DNA from 2 places in the Brachybacterium sp. HMSC06H03 genome. Region 1 is predicted to be linked to the other one. Evidence: predicted binding sites of a transcription regulator. Region 1 holds the regulator's gene; the other holds the start of a gene.
What was found. The regulator HrcA, encoded in region 1, represses chaperone genes, less so after heat shock. The targets are predictions, from matches to a motif close to TTNGCACTCGNNNNNNNCGAGTGCNAA.
Positions count from the first base shown of each region.

Region 2: the regulator HrcA is predicted to act here: its motif matches at 4,277-4,303, upstream of groL (chaperonin GroEL).

Region 1 is NZ_KV788713.1:3,192-10,316, reverse strand. It holds gene HMPREF3159_RS04985 (NADPH-dependent FMN reductase) at 44-586, shown strand; gene HMPREF3159_RS04980 (16S rRNA (uracil(1498)-N(3))-methyltransferase) at 668-1,456, opposite strand; gene dnaJ (molecular chaperone DnaJ) at 1,470-2,588, opposite strand; gene hrcA (heat-inducible transcriptional repressor HrcA) at 2,661-3,662, opposite strand; gene HMPREF3159_RS04965 (DUF3097 domain-containing protein) at 3,806-4,702, shown strand; gene HMPREF3159_RS04960 (DUF4870 domain-containing protein) at 4,906-5,829, shown strand; gene HMPREF3159_RS18050 (iron chaperone) at 6,027-6,323, opposite strand; gene hemW (radical SAM family heme chaperone HemW) at 6,344-7,125, opposite strand, start outside.
Region 2 is NZ_KV788640.1:467-7,591, forward strand. It holds gene treS (maltose alpha-D-glucosyltransferase) at 262-2,040, opposite strand; gene HMPREF3159_RS00695 (uracil-DNA glycosylase) at 2,230-2,907, opposite strand; gene HMPREF3159_RS00700 (DUF3263 domain-containing protein) at 3,041-3,409, shown strand; gene HMPREF3159_RS00705 (LytR C-terminal domain-containing protein) at 3,472-4,092, shown strand; gene groL (chaperonin GroEL) at 4,486-6,120, shown strand; gene HMPREF3159_RS00715 (SRPBCC family protein) at 6,234-6,695, shown strand; gene HMPREF3159_RS00720 (TRAP transporter substrate-binding protein) at 6,815-7,125, shown strand, end outside.

The DNA of each region.
Region 1 (7,125 bases):
CTCATCGGGGAAGCCCCCGGAAGTATGAGAAGTTTGAAGGACTATGACGAAGCTCGGAATCCTCCTCAGCAGTGCCCGCCCCAACCGCGTCGGCGAGAAGGTGGCCCACTGGGTCAGCGCCTCGGCCGACGGCCGCTTCGAGATCGATCTCATCGACCTGCGCGAGGTCGCCCTGCCCTCCTTCGACGAGCCCTCCTCGCCGAAGTCCGGCGCCGAGAAGACCACCGATCACGGCCGCTCCTGGGCCGAGCGGATCGCCGCGCTCGACGCGATCGTGATCCTCACCCCGCAGTACAACGGCTCCTACCCGGGCGCCCTCAAGAACGCGATCGACTTCCTGTTCCACGAGTGGGAGAACCTGCCCACGATCCTGGTCGGCTACGGCTGGGGCGCCGCGAACGAGGTGCTGCCCCTGCTGGAGACCCTGATGGGCCGCGTGGGCGCCGACGTCGTCGGCTCCTTCGGCCTCGGCTTCCGCGAGGACCTCTCCGTCGAGGGTGAGCTGTTCGTCACCGAGGAGAAGGCCGCAGCGCTGGAGACCGCACTGGCCGCGCTCGAGGCGAAGGTGCTCTCCCCGGTCGGCTGACAAGCGCTCCCTCACGTCGCAGGACCCCGCCGGCGCCGAGCGTCTGCGGGGTCCTGTCGTCGGCGGGGTCCGCCGGTGGGCTCAGCCCCAGCGGCCGACGAGCGCGCTGAGCACCGCGAGGGCTGCCGGGCCGGCGGTGGAGGAGCGCAGAACCTCGGGGCCCAGCAGCACCGTCCGGGCACCGGCCTCGCGCAGCGCCTCCAGCTCGGATTCGTCGATCCCGCCCTCGGGGCCGACGACCACGACGATCTCCTCGATGCCGGCCTCGCTCGCACCACGCAGCTCCTCGGCGAGGCTCATCACGCCGACGGACTCCTGCTCGTGCAGGACGAGCACGAGCGTCCCGTCGGCTGCGCGGGCGCGCAGGTCCTCGACGAGCGCGCTCGTGGTCATCGGGGCGTCGACGGCGGGGATGCCGGGCCGACGGCACTGCTTGACGGCGGCGCGGGCGGTGCCCTCCCACTTCGCGCGGCCCTTGGCGAGCTTCTCCCCCCGCCATACGGAGACGGAGCGCTTCGCGATCCACGGGACGATGCGGTCGGCGCCGAGCTCGGTCGCGGACTCGACGGCCTGCTCGTCGCGGCCGCCGGTCGCGAGGGCCTGCACCAGCGCGAGTCGGGGCAGACGCTGCACGGCCGGGGACGGGTCCGCGAGCAGGCGCAGGTCGAGCGCCTCCTTGCGGGCGGCGGTGACCTCGGCGAGGACCTGTCGGCCGGGGGCGTCGGTGAGGAGCAGCTGCTCCCCCACCCCGATCCGGGCGACCTTGGCCGCGTGGCGGCCCTCGTCGCCGGCGAGCTCGAGCTGGTCTCCCTCACGGGCGGCGGCGAGGGCCTCGTCGAGGATCAGGAAGCCGGGCGGGGTGGTGGGCACGGGCTCTCCCGCCTCAGAGGTTCAGGCGCTCGCGAAGCTTCGCGAACGGGCCGCCGTGGTTCTTGGGGCGGGTGGCCTCGTCGCCGCGGAGGGCGGCGAAGCGCTCGAGCAGCTCGCGCTCCTCGTCGGTGAGCGCGGTGGGCACGTCCACGTCGAGGACCACGCGGATGTCTCCGCGGCGCTCGCGGCGCAGCGGGGTCACGCCGAGGCCCTTGAGGACGATCTCCTCGCCGGGCTGGGCGCCGGGACGGACATCGAGCTCCTGCTCCCCGTCGAAGGTCTCCAGCGGGATCGTCGCGCCGAGCGCGGCGGTGGTCATCGGCACGGAGACCGTGGTGACCAGGTCGTCGCCGGCGCGGTCGAACATCTCGTGGTCCTTGACGGACAGCTCCACGAAGAGGTCGCCGGAGGGGCCGCCGGCCTCGCCGGTCTCGCCCTCGCCGCGCAGCTGGATGCGGGTGCCGTTCTCGACGCCGGAGGGGATGCGCACGGTGACGGTGCGCTCGGTGGCGGTGCGTCCGTGGCCGGAGCAGCCGGTGCAGGGGCTCTCGATCACGTCGCCATGGCCCTCGCAGGTGGGGCAGGGCGCCATGGTGACCATCTGGCCCAGCAGCGACTGCTGGACGCGCTGGACGTGGCCGGACCCGTTGCAGGCGGTGCAGCGGGTGGGGCTGGTGCCCGGCTCGGCGCAGGAGCCGGAGCAGCGCTCGCACAGCACGGCGGTGCGGAAGGTGACCTCCTGCTCGGTGCCGAAGACGACGTCGCGCAGCTCGATCTTCACCCGGCGCAGCACGTCGCCGCCGCGGCGCTGGCGCGGGACGGGGCCCTGGTTGCGCCCGCGCATCCCGGAGGCTCCGGCGAACATGTCGAAGATGTCGTTGAAGTCGAATCCGGCGCCGCCGCCGGGGAAGCCGCCCATGCCCGGGCCGCCGCCCATGTCGTACTGGCGGCGCTTGTCCGCATGGGAGAGGGTCTCGTACGCCTGGGAGACCTTCTTGAACTTCTCCGCCGCCTCCGGGTCCGGGTTGACGTCCGGGTGGAGGGTGCGGGCGAGCTTGCGGTACGCCTTCTTGATCTCCTCGGTCGAGGCGTCGCGGGAGACGCCGAGCAGCTCGTAGTAGTCGTCGTTCACAGGCGTGGGTCCTTCACAGGGGGTCGGAGGTCGGTGACGGCCGGCGACGGGCGCGGAGGCCCGCCGGCGCGGTCATTCGAGGAATCGGGAGACGTAGCGGGCGATCGCCTGGACGGTCGAGATCCCGGCCGCGTAGTCCATGCGGCTGGGGCCGAGGATCGCGAGGTGGGAGCCGGCGCCGTAGCCCGCGCCGACGAGCGCGGCCTGGTGCAGCGCCCGGTCGTGGAGCTCGGAGCCGATCCGCACCTGCACGTCCCCCGGGGAGACGTGCATCTCGGTGAACAGGCGCAGCAGCACCAGCTGCTCCTCGAGGACGTCCAGCAGCGGCTCGACGTCGCGGGCGAAGTCCTCGGCGGAGCGGGCGATGTTCGCGGTACCCGCCATCATGATGCGGTCCTCGGCGCGGGTCGCCGCCAGCGCGGTGAGCGCCTCGGCCACCTCCGCGGCGGCGGGCCGCTCGGGGACGGGCAGGGACTCGAGGTAATCCGTCAGCGGGCCTGCGAGGTCGGTGACCTCCCGGCCGGCGACGGCGCGGTTGAGCTGGTCGCGCAGCGCCGCGTAGTACTCGGCGGGGCGACCGGCGACGACGGGGACGGTGCGCTGGTCCACCCGCCCCGACTCGGTGATCAGCACGACCAGCAGCAGCGAGTCCGCGACCTTCACGAGCTCGACGTGGCGGATGCGGGCCTGGCGCCGGGCCGGGTACTGCACCATCGCGACCTGCTGGGTGAGCTGGGCGAGGAGGCGCACGGTGCGGGCCAGGAGCTCCTCGACGTCCCCCGCGTCCTCGAGCAGGGTGCGGATCGCTCGCTTCTCGGCGACGGAGAGGGGCTTGACCATCGCGACGTGGTCGACGAAGGCGCGATATCCCTTGTCGGTGGGGACGCGGCCGGCGGAGGTGTGGGGCTGGTGGATCAGCCCCTCCTCCTCGAGGACGGACATGTCGTTGCGGACGGTCGCCGCGGAGACGCCGAGCTCGTGCCGCTCCAGCAGCGACTTCGAGCCGACGGGCTCGCGCGTGGAGACGTAGTCCTCGACGATGGCGCCGAGGATCTGGAGCTTGCGGTCGTCCATGTCGTGCACCTCCTGCCGCGCGGTCCGGCACCGGGGCGTCCCGGCGCCCGGGTCTCCCTGGACATTGGCACTCTCCCATGCCAAGTGCCAATCGTACGCGTCCGCGGCGTGCTTCGCAGAGAGGCGTTCGCCACGGGACTACAGTGTCCGCCGTGTCCACCCCGCCTGCTCGCTTCCCCGACCGGTACGGCGCCGATGTGCTCTCCTCCGGTCCGCCCGCCCATCACCACCGCCGCCCCGTCGGCCGCGAGGTCCCCGCGCAGCGCGACCTCGTCGTCGAGGAGGCCTCGACCGGCTTCACCGGCGCGATCACGCTCGTGGAGAAGACGGCCGGGGAGCTGATCGTCGAGCTGGAGGACGGCCGCGGCCGACGCCGCACCTTCCCGCTCGGGCCGGGCTTCATGATCGACGGGCAGCCCGTCGTCCTCACCCGCCCGCAGGCGGCGCAGAAGGCGCCGGTCCGCAAGCGCTCCGCCTCCGGCTCGGTGTACGTCGAGGGGGCGAAGGCGCGCACCGCCCGAGCCTCGCGGATCTGGGTCGAGGGCACCCATGACGCGGAGCTGGTGCAGAAGGTGTGGGGCCATGACCTGCGGATCGAGGGCATCGTCGTCGAGCAGCTCGAGGGCGCCGACAACCTCGCAGAGCGCGTGCGCGAGTTCGGCCCCTCCCCCGGCCGCCGGCTCGGGATCCTGGTGGACCACCTGGTGAAGGGGTCGAAGGAGTCCCGCATCGCGGCCGAGGTGATGGCCCTGCCGGGCGCCCGCGGGAACGTCACCGTGCTCGGCCACCCGTACGTCGACGTGTGGCAGGCCGTGAAGCCCGCACGCGTAGGACTGAAGGAGTGGCCGCACATCCCCAGGGGGACGGACATCAAGGTCGGCTCCCTCGCTGCGCTCGGCTGGCCCCACGAGGACAAGGCCGACATCGGCCTGGGCTGGAAGCGGATCCTCTCCACGGTCCGCTCCTACGCCGATGTCGAGCCGACACTCTCGGGGCGCATCGAGGAGCTCATCGACTTCGTCACCGTCGACCAGGGCTGACCGAGCCGCTGCACGGGACGGGGAGGCGAGCCGTCGATGCGCCTCTCGGTGCGGCCGACGGCGACTCTCGCCAGCCCACCGGGGGGATATCCCCCAGCGGATGCGGCGGACCGCCGCGCTGACCGCGGGGGCCCAGGCTCGTTAGGGTGAACCCGTCACCCGAGACGACGGCACCCGCGCCGACCGAGACGAAGAAGGATCCCATGAGCCAGACTCCGCATCCGCACGACCCGTACGGCACCGAGCCCGGCACCCCCGCCTCCGACTCGCTGCCCGAGCAGCCTGCCGCGCGCCCGGCCTCGGACCACCTCGACATCGACGCGCCTGCCGCCCCCGCGCCGCAGGAGCAGGGCAGCGCGACCTCGGACCCGGCAGAGCATCCTTACGATCCCTTCGCGCAGTCCGCTCCCAGCGCGCAGCCGGCCCCCGCCGCGCTGCATGATCCCTTCGCGCAGCAGGACCCCTACGCGCAGCCGGGCTCCGCTCAGCAGGCGGATCCCTACGGGCAGTCTGCGAGCTCGGCCGCTCCGGCCGCAGCGCCGCCCTCCCCCTACGGGGCGCCCTCGCCGGCCCAGCCCTCCGCGCAGCAGGCCCACGCTCAGCAGCCGTACGGGCAGCAGCATGCTCCGCACGCGCAGCAGCACGCTCCCCACGCCGCCCACGGACAGACTTCACCCGGAGGAACCATGAACCCCGACCAGGCCCCCGCCCACGTCAAGGGCGTCTTCGACGGCCCGCTGATCGGCCAGCCCACCACCGAGTCCGACACGAAGCTCTGGGCGATGTTCGCGCATCTCTCGGCGATCGTCGGCTACGTGATCGGTGCCGGCTTCCTCGGCTGGCTCGGCCCGCTGATCATCTTCCTGGTCTACAAGGACCGCAACCGCTTCGTCCGCTACAACGCGGCGGAGGCGCTGAACGCGGCGATCGCGACCCTGATCGTGGAGATCGCGCTCGCCATCGTCTTCACGATCATCACGGTCATCACCTTCGGCTTCGGCTCGGTGCTCTTCGCCCTCATCGGCGTCCCGGCGCTGGTCCACGTCGTCTTCGCCATCATCGGCGCGGTGAAGGCCTACCAGGGCGAGTGGTGGAACTACCCCGTCAACATCCGCCTCGTGAAGTGATCCGCGTCCGCAGCAGCTGAGTCACGGCCGACGGCCGGACGCAGGAGCCCCCGGAGTCGCTCCCGGGGGCTCCTGCATGTCGGGGCGCGGGCGGCCGTTGCCGCGCGCCGGAACCGGATGCCGCGCGCCCGGGCCGGACGCGGTGGGCCAGGACTCGACACCGCGCGCAGGGTCCTGCCGCACGGCGCCGCGGCCCGTCACATCCAGTTCACGCCGTCCTGCTCGAACTCGGTGAGACGGTGGCGCGCCATGCGCCGCAGCAGGTCCCCCGGCATCGGCGTGTCGTAGGGGAGCTTCACGCTGCCCTTGCCGGTCTCGAGCCCCTCGAGCTCGTCGGCGAAGGCCTCCTTCGCGCTCGGGGTGACGGTGAAGTTCGCGTGCGCCGTGTGGGTGCTGATGACGAGCAGGATCGTGCCGCGGGGGTGGACGAAGGCGGGGCTGCCCCATTTGATCGCCTCGGTCGCCTCGGGCTCGACGGGCTCGGTCGTCGAGATCGTTCCGCGGTCGAGGGGTCTCAGGGCACGAGGTCGCGGATCACCCCGTCGGCGAGCAGACGCCCCTCCCTGGTGAGGACCGCGCGGCCTGCGGCGAGGGCGTCGGGATCGAGGTGGCCCCGATCGCGGTGCACCTCGAGCATCGAGCGGTTCTGCTCAGGCACGACGTCGACGGCGAGGCCGTCGGCGATCCGCAGCTCGAGCATGATCCGCTCGACGAGCCGGTCCTCGGCGGCGACCTGCTCGCTGTCCGCCACGGGCAGTTCGGCTGAGGCGAGCATGCGCGCGTAGCGGCTGGGATGCTTCACGTTCCAGGAGCGCAGGCCGTCGCGGTGGCGGTGCGCGCCGGGTCCGATCCCCCACCAGTCCCCGCCCTTCCAGTAGGCGAGGTTGTGGCGGGAGCGGTGCTCGGGAGTGCGGGCGAAGTTGGAGACCTCGTACCAGGTCAGGCCCGCCTCGCGCGTGAGGTCGTCGACGAGCTCGTACTTGTCGGCCATGTCGTCGGGGTCCGGCGCCTCGATCTCGCCGCGGCGCAGCTGCCGGGCCATGGCGGTGTTGCCCTCGATGATCAGCGAGTAGGCGGAGAGGTGGTCGACCTCGCAGGCCAGGGCCGCGCGCACGGAGGTCTCGACGTCGGCGACGGTCTCCCCCGGCGTGCCGTAGATGAGGTCGAGGCTGACCTGGAGGCCCGCCTCCTTCGCCCACTGGACCACCTGCGGCACCCGTTCGGGGTCGTGGGTGCGGTCCAGGGTCGCGAGCACCGACGGGATCGCGGACTGCATGCCGATCGAGACGCGGGTGA
Region 2 (7,125 bases), on a different contig from region 1:
CGGGGGCGGCCTGCCGATCCATGAGAATGGCACACCGGTGCGCTCCGAGGCACTGCGAGGCGGCCCCGCGCAGCGGTGACCTACGGGTCGCAGAGCTCTCGCACCACGCTCGTCGAAGGGCCCGGGGTGTGCTCTGACCTGCGGTGACCCTGCGCCTTGGCCGCTCCAGGCGCCGCAGAGCAGGCATGTGACGGGGGTCTCGGCGTGGAGGCGGCAGAAGGGGCGCGGGCGCCGTCGGCCCGCCGGCAGGGTCGGGCGCGGTCAGTCCGCGGTGATCACCGGCAGCGCGGTGGTGGTCGTCATCGGCTCGCCGTGGGCGTCCAGCGGACGCACCTTCAGCCAGTAGACGCCGTGCCCGCCGAGGGTGAGGGTGAGGGTGCCGGACTCGTCCACCGCCGGGAACTCGTGCCCGCCGAAGAGGTCCCGGACGGTGCGCCGGTCCATCCCGGTCATCTCGAGCCTCGCGGTGACCGGCTGGGAGGACAGGTTGAACACGCACAGCAGCGTCTCGGCGTGCGCCTCCGCGTCCTCGCCGTGCTCGGCGCCGTCGTAGGTGCGGGTGAAGGCGAGCACCCGCTCGGAGTCCGCAGGGATGTTCCGGTACGCGCCGAGCCCGAAGGCGTCGTGCTCCTTGCGCACCGCGAGCATCCACCGCACGAAGTGCAGCAGGGAGCCGGAGTGCGCCATGTGCGCCTCGACGTTGGTGGTCGAGTAGTGGTAGACGAGCGACTGGATCACCGGCAGGTAGAGCTTGCCCGGGTCGGTGATCTCACTGAACCCGGCGTTGCGGTCCGGGGTCCACTGCATCGGGGTGCGCACCGCGTCGCGGTCCTCGAGCCAGATGTTGTCGCCCATCGCGATCTCGTCCCCGTAGTAGAGGAACGGGGAGCCGGGCAGGGACAGCAGCAGGGCGTGGATCAGCTCGAGCTCGGAGCGGGAGTTGTCCAGCAGCGGCGCCAGTCGCCGACGGATGCCGACGTTCGCGCGCATCCGCGTATCGGGCGCGTACCAGCCGAGCATCGCCGAGCGGTCCTCGCCGGAGACCATCTCGAGGGTCAGCTCGTCGTGGTTGCGCAGGAAGGTGCCCCACTGGGCGCCGGCGGGGATCTCGGGGGTGTCCTCGAGGATGTCGATGATGTGCCGGGCGCTGCCCTCGCGCAGCGCGTAGAACAGCCGCGGCATCACCGGGAAGTGGAAGCACATGTGGCACTCGGGCCGCTCAGGGGTGCCGAAGTACTCCACCACGTCGGCCGGCCACTGGTTCGCCTCGGCGATGATCACGCGGCCCGGCCAGCTCTCGTCCACGAACTCCCGCAGCTCGGCGAGGAACTCGTGGGTGGCCGGCAGGTTCTCCCCGTCGGTGCCCTCCTCCTCGAAGAGGTATGGGATCGCGTCGGCGCGGAACCCGTCGATGCCCTTGTCCAGCCAGAAGCGCACCACCTCGAACATCGCCTCGCGCACCGCGGGGTTCTCGAAGTTCAGGTCCGGCTGGTGGGAGAAGAAGCGGTGCCAGAAGAACTGCCGACGCACCGGGTCGAAGGACCAGTTGCTCTCCTCGGTGTCCACGAAGATGATGCGCGCGTCCTGGTACTTCTCGTCCGTGTCGGACCAGACGTAGAAGTCCCCGTACGGGCCCTCGGGGTCGGAGCGGGACTCGAGGAACCAGGGGTGCTTGTCGGAGGTGTGGTTCATCGGCAGGTCGATGATCACGCGGATCCCGCGCCGGTGCGCCTCGGAGACCAGTCGCTCGAAGTCGGTGATCGAGCCGAACTCCGGCAGCACCTGCTCGTAGTCGGAGATGTCGTAGCCGCCGTCCCGCAGCGGGGAGGCGAAGAAGGGCGGCAGCCACAGGCAGTCGATGCCGAGCCACTGCAGGTAGTCCAGGCGCTCGATGAGGCCGGTGAAGTCACCGGTCCCGTCGCCGTTGCCGTCGGCGAAGGCGCGCACCAGCACCTCGTAGAACACGGCCTTGCGGTACCAGTGCGGGTCGTAGTCGACCCCCGGGCCCTGCGGGGAGAACTGGGCGGGGTTCAGGGGCATCGGGACCTCCACGGCGGCTGGGACGGCGGACGCGATGTCCCCACAGTAGTGTCCGCCGCGGCGGCGCGGACACCTTCGGCGGCCGACGGACCGTGCGGTCTCCTCCCGTCCCGTCGGGCGCGAGGCTGTGGGGCTCGCCCCGCGGCGGGACCGGCGCGCTCTCGGCCCAGGCCCGGTCCCAGCCCGACCTCAGTCCTGTATCCGCCAGTCCACGGGGCCGGCGCCCTGCGCCTCGAGCAGCGCGTTCACCCGCGAGAAGGGACGGGAGCCGAAGAAGCCACGAGAGGCCGACAGGGGGCTCGGGTGCGGGCTCGCCACATGCGGCACCTCGCCCAGCAGCGGGATCAGCGACTGCGCGTCACGGCCCCAGAGGATCGCCGCGAGCGGCCCGCCGCGGGCCACCAGGGCGCGGATCGCGTGCTCGGTGATCTCCTCCCAGCCTCGACGTCGGTGGGAGGCCGGGGCGCCGGGCGCGACGGTGAGGACCCGGTTCAGCAGCAGCACCCCCTGGTCCTGCCAGGAGGAGAGGTCGCCGTGCGCGGCGGGGGCGATGCCGAGATCGCTCTCGAGCTCCTTGTAGATGTTGGTCAGGGAGCGGGGGAGCGGGCGCACGTGCCGCTCCACCGCGAAGGACAGACCGATCGGGTGCCCCGGGGTGGGATACGGGTCCTGGCCGACGATCAGCACCCGCACCTCGGACATCGGCCGGGTGAAGGCGCGCAGCACCGCCTCGCCGGCCGGCAGGTAGCCGCGGCCCGCGCGGACCTCCTCGCGCAGGAAGCCGCCGATCTCGTGGAGGCGGTCCTCGACGGGGCGGAGGGTCTCGGCCCAGTCGGGGGCGATGATCTCGGTCAGGGGAGCAGCCATGGAGGCAGTCAACCATCCGCGGGCGGCGCCGACGGGGCGCGTCGGCCCCTCCCGGCGAGGCATCCCTCACGACCTGCGCAGGGCGGCGGCGTGGCAGCGCGGGGGAGCGGGCGCGGTTGCGTAGCCTCGGACCATGCCCTCCGCCTCCGACGAGCCCGCCCGCGCCGACGTGCGCCCCACCGACGCCCCGTCGTCGGAGCGCATGTCGTCCGAGCGCGTGCCGTCCGAGGGCGCGCAGCCGGGGCCGCAGGGGGCGCTCACCGAGCGGGACCGGCGGATCCTCGCGCTCGAGGGACGCACCTTCCGCTACGTCGGCGCGAAGGAGCGGGCGATCCGCGAGGAGATCGGGCTGTCGAAGGTCGCCTACTACGTGCGGCTGAACGCCCTGCTCGACGAGCCGGCGGCGCTGCGCGCGGCCCCCGCCGTCGTCAACCGGCTCCGCGCCCGGCGCACCTCCGAGGAACGCGGCGCCTCCCTCGGCGGCGACCATCGCGTGGCCTGAGCCATCCGTCTCCGGGGCGTGTGCTCCACCCCCGATCCGGGTCGACCATGTTAAATGGGTCCGTGGCTGATTCCCAGTATCCCTACCCGCCGGACCGATTCGACGACGAGGCGGACGCCGTCACCTTCCACGGCGCCCACCGCGCCGAGCTCCCCTTCTGGCGGGAGAACCTGCTGTACATCATCATCATCGGCGCGGCCGTGGTGCTGCTGGTGGTGCTGCTCTTCGTGATCGGCGGCATGGGCGGCGGCGACGACGGCGCCGAGGGCCCGGCCTCCAGCTCCGAGAGCGCCTCGAGCGAGGCCGCCCCCGAGGAGAGCCCCTCGGAGGAGCCCGCCCCGGAGCCCGACCTCTCCGTGCCCGTCCAGGTGATCAACGCCGGCAGCATCAACGGCCTCGCCGGCACCTGGCAGGGGGAGCTCCAGGGCGAGGGCTGGGAGGACGTCAGCGTCGCCACCGCCGACAGCCCCCAGCAGGAGCCCGTCGTGTTCTACCGCGACGAGGCCGACGCGGACACCGCCCAGGCGCTCGCCGAGCAGGTCGGCGCCGGCGAGGCCCGCCAGAGCGACGAGTACGACTCGCCCCTGACCTTCATCGCGGTCACCGAGCCCGGTGACGGCGGCGACGAGGGCGACAGCGGCGACGGCGACCAAGGTGATCAGGGCGGCGAGGGCGAGGGCTGACCCCTCCCCAGCCGCCCCTGCTGCCCCCGCGACGCGCCGCTCCTCCTCCGGGAGGGGCGGCGCGTCGGTGTGTGCGGGCCGTGTGGACCGGACGGGGTGCGCGCCCGTCGGTGCCGTTCGACGAGGGTGACCCCCGACGACGTCCGGGCCGGACGACGGGGCCGTGTCCGCTCCTCGCGGAGAGTTAGCACTCTCAGGGGCAGAGTGCTTATGATGATCTGGCACTCGGTGCACGGGAGTGACAGCCTCGCGCACATCGCCTCCGCGCACCGGGACCTGAACATTCCGGCCCCGTGAGGGCGTCGGCGCCGTGGGACATGAACACGGAGTCGGCTCCCGTCCGTCGCGGGCACTGGGCCGGGTGGACATCACAGACACGGGAGAGATTCCACAATGGCCAAGCTCATCTCTTACGACGAGGAGGCCCGGCGCGGCCTCGAGCGGGGAATGAACCAGCTCGCCGACGCCGTCAAGGTCACCCTCGGCCCCAAGGGTCGCAACGTCGTGCTCGAGAAGTCCTGGGGCGCCCCCACCATCACCAACGACGGCGTGTCGATCGCCAAGGAGATCGAGCTCGACGATCCCTACGAGAAGATCGGCGCCGAGCTGGTGAAGGAGGTCGCCAAGAAGACCGACGACATCGCCGGCGACGGCACCACCACCGCCACCGTCCTCGCCCAGGCCCTGGTCAAGGAGGGCCTGCGCAACGTCGCCGCGGGCGCCAACCCGATCGCGCTCAAGCGCGGCATCGACCAGGCCGTGGCCGCGGTCTCCGAGACCCTGCTCAAGCAGGCCAAGGAGATCGAGACCAAGGAGCAGATCGCCTCCACCGCCGCCATCTCCGCGGCCGACCCGGCCATCGGCGAGCTCATCGCCGAGGCCCTCGACAAGGTCGGCAAGGAGGGCGTGATCACGGTCGAGGAGTCCAACACCATGGGCCTCGAGCTGGAGCTCACCGAGGGCATGCGCTTCGACAAGGGCTTCATCTCGCCGTACTTCGTCACCGACGCCGAGCGCCAGGAGACCGTGCTCGAGGATCCCTACATCCTCCTGCTCTCCTCCAAGGTGTCCTCCGTCAAGGACCTGCTGCCGCTGCTGGAGAAGGTCATCCAGGCCGGCAAGCCGCTGGCGATCATCGCCGAGGACGTCGAGGGCGAGGCCCTCGCGGTGCTCGTGGTGAACAAGCTCAAGGGCTCCTTCAAGTCCGTGGCCGTCAAGGCCCCCGGCTTCGGCGACCGCCGCAAGGCGATGCTGGAGGACATGGCCATCCTCACCGGCGGCCAGGTCATCGCCGAGGAGGTCGGCCTCAAGCTGGAGACCGCCGGTCTCGAGCAGCTCGGCCAGGCGCGCAAGATCGTCGTCACCAAGGACGAGACCACCATCGTCGAGGGCACCGGCGACGCCGACCGCATCGCCGGCCGCGTCTCCCAGATCCGCGCCGAGATCGAGAACTCCGACTCGGACTACGACCGCGAGAAGCTCCAGGAGCGCCTCGCGAAGCTGGCCGGCGGCGTCGCCGTCATCAAGGCCGGCGCCGCGACCGAGGTCGAGCTCAAGGAGCGCAAGCACCGCATCGAGGATGCCGTGCGCAATGCCAAGGCCGCCGTGGACGAGGGCGTCGTCGCCGGTGGTGGCGTCGCTCTGCTGCAGGCCGGTGCGGACACCTTCGGCAAGCTCGCCCTCGAGGGCGATGAGGCCACCGGTGGCAACATCGTCAAGGTCGCCATCGAGGCACCGCTCAAGCAGATCGCGGTCAACGCCGGTCTCGAGGGCGGCGTCGTGGCGGAGAAGGTCAAGGGCCTGCCCGTCGGCCAGGGCCTGAACGCGGCCACCGGCGAGTACGAGGACCTGGTCTCGGCCGGGATCATCGACCCCGTCAAGGTGACCCGCTCCGCGCTGCAGAACGCCGCGTCCATCGCGGGCCTGTTCCTCACCACCGAGGCCGTCGTGGCCGACAAGCCGGAGCCCGAGGCCCCGGCCGCCGGCGGCGACATGGGCGGCATGGGGGGCATGGGCGGCATGATGTGATCTGCTGATCACCTGCCGCTCCACCCGAGCGCTCGATGAGCCCCGATCCTCTGACGAGGGTCGGGGCTCGTTGCTGTCCGGACCCGGGGCGCCGTGCACGACACAATGACGCCATGACCTATGAGCTGCAGGACTCGATCCACGTCGACGCCGACCCGGAGGAGGTGCACGCGCTGCTCAGCGACGTCACCCGGACGGGGGAGTGGAGCCGGCAGTGCCACCGCTGCGAGTGGGAGGACGAGCGGCGCGGCGTCGGCGCCCGGTTCATCGGCCACAACCGCACCCCGGTGCGGGAGTGGGAGACCGTCTCCGAGGTGATCGCGGACGTGCCCGGGGAGCACTTCGCCTGGTCCGTGGGTCCGGGCCGTGCCGAATGGGGCTACCGGATGCGGCCGGCGGACGGCGGCGGGACCGAGCTGACCGAGTACACCCGCACCACCGCGCGCCTCGAGGAGGTGTTCCTCGAGCGCTATGGCGACCGGGCGGAGGAGGAGATCGCGATTCGCCACGAGGCGGCACGGGAGGGCATCCCCGCCACCCTCGCCGCGATTCGCGAGGCGCTCACCGCCCGCTGACCACGCGGGAAACCTCCGGCAAGGACCGGCGGTCCGCCGCGTTCGCGGTCAGGATGGGCGGCGTACCCCGTCGAGGACGCCGCTGTGCGACTCCTCGACGCCTTGAGGAGGAGGAACGCATGAGGTCGAGGACGACCCCGAGACCGCCGACGCCACGCCCGGTGCGGCGCACACTGCTGACAGGGATCCCGCTGCTGGGCGCCGGAGCGCTCGCGCTCGGCGGCTGCGCACCGGACGACGCCGGCGCCGCCACCGACGTCGAGAACATCCTGACGGTCTCCCTGAACCAGACCGAGACGCACCCCAGCTATCTCGCGCTGACGGCCTTCGGCGAGAAGCTCGCCGAGGCGACCGAGGGCCGGTGGGGAGCCCGCGTCTACGCCAACGAGGCGCTCGGCGCGCAGCAGGAGGTGGTCCAGCTCGTCTCCGA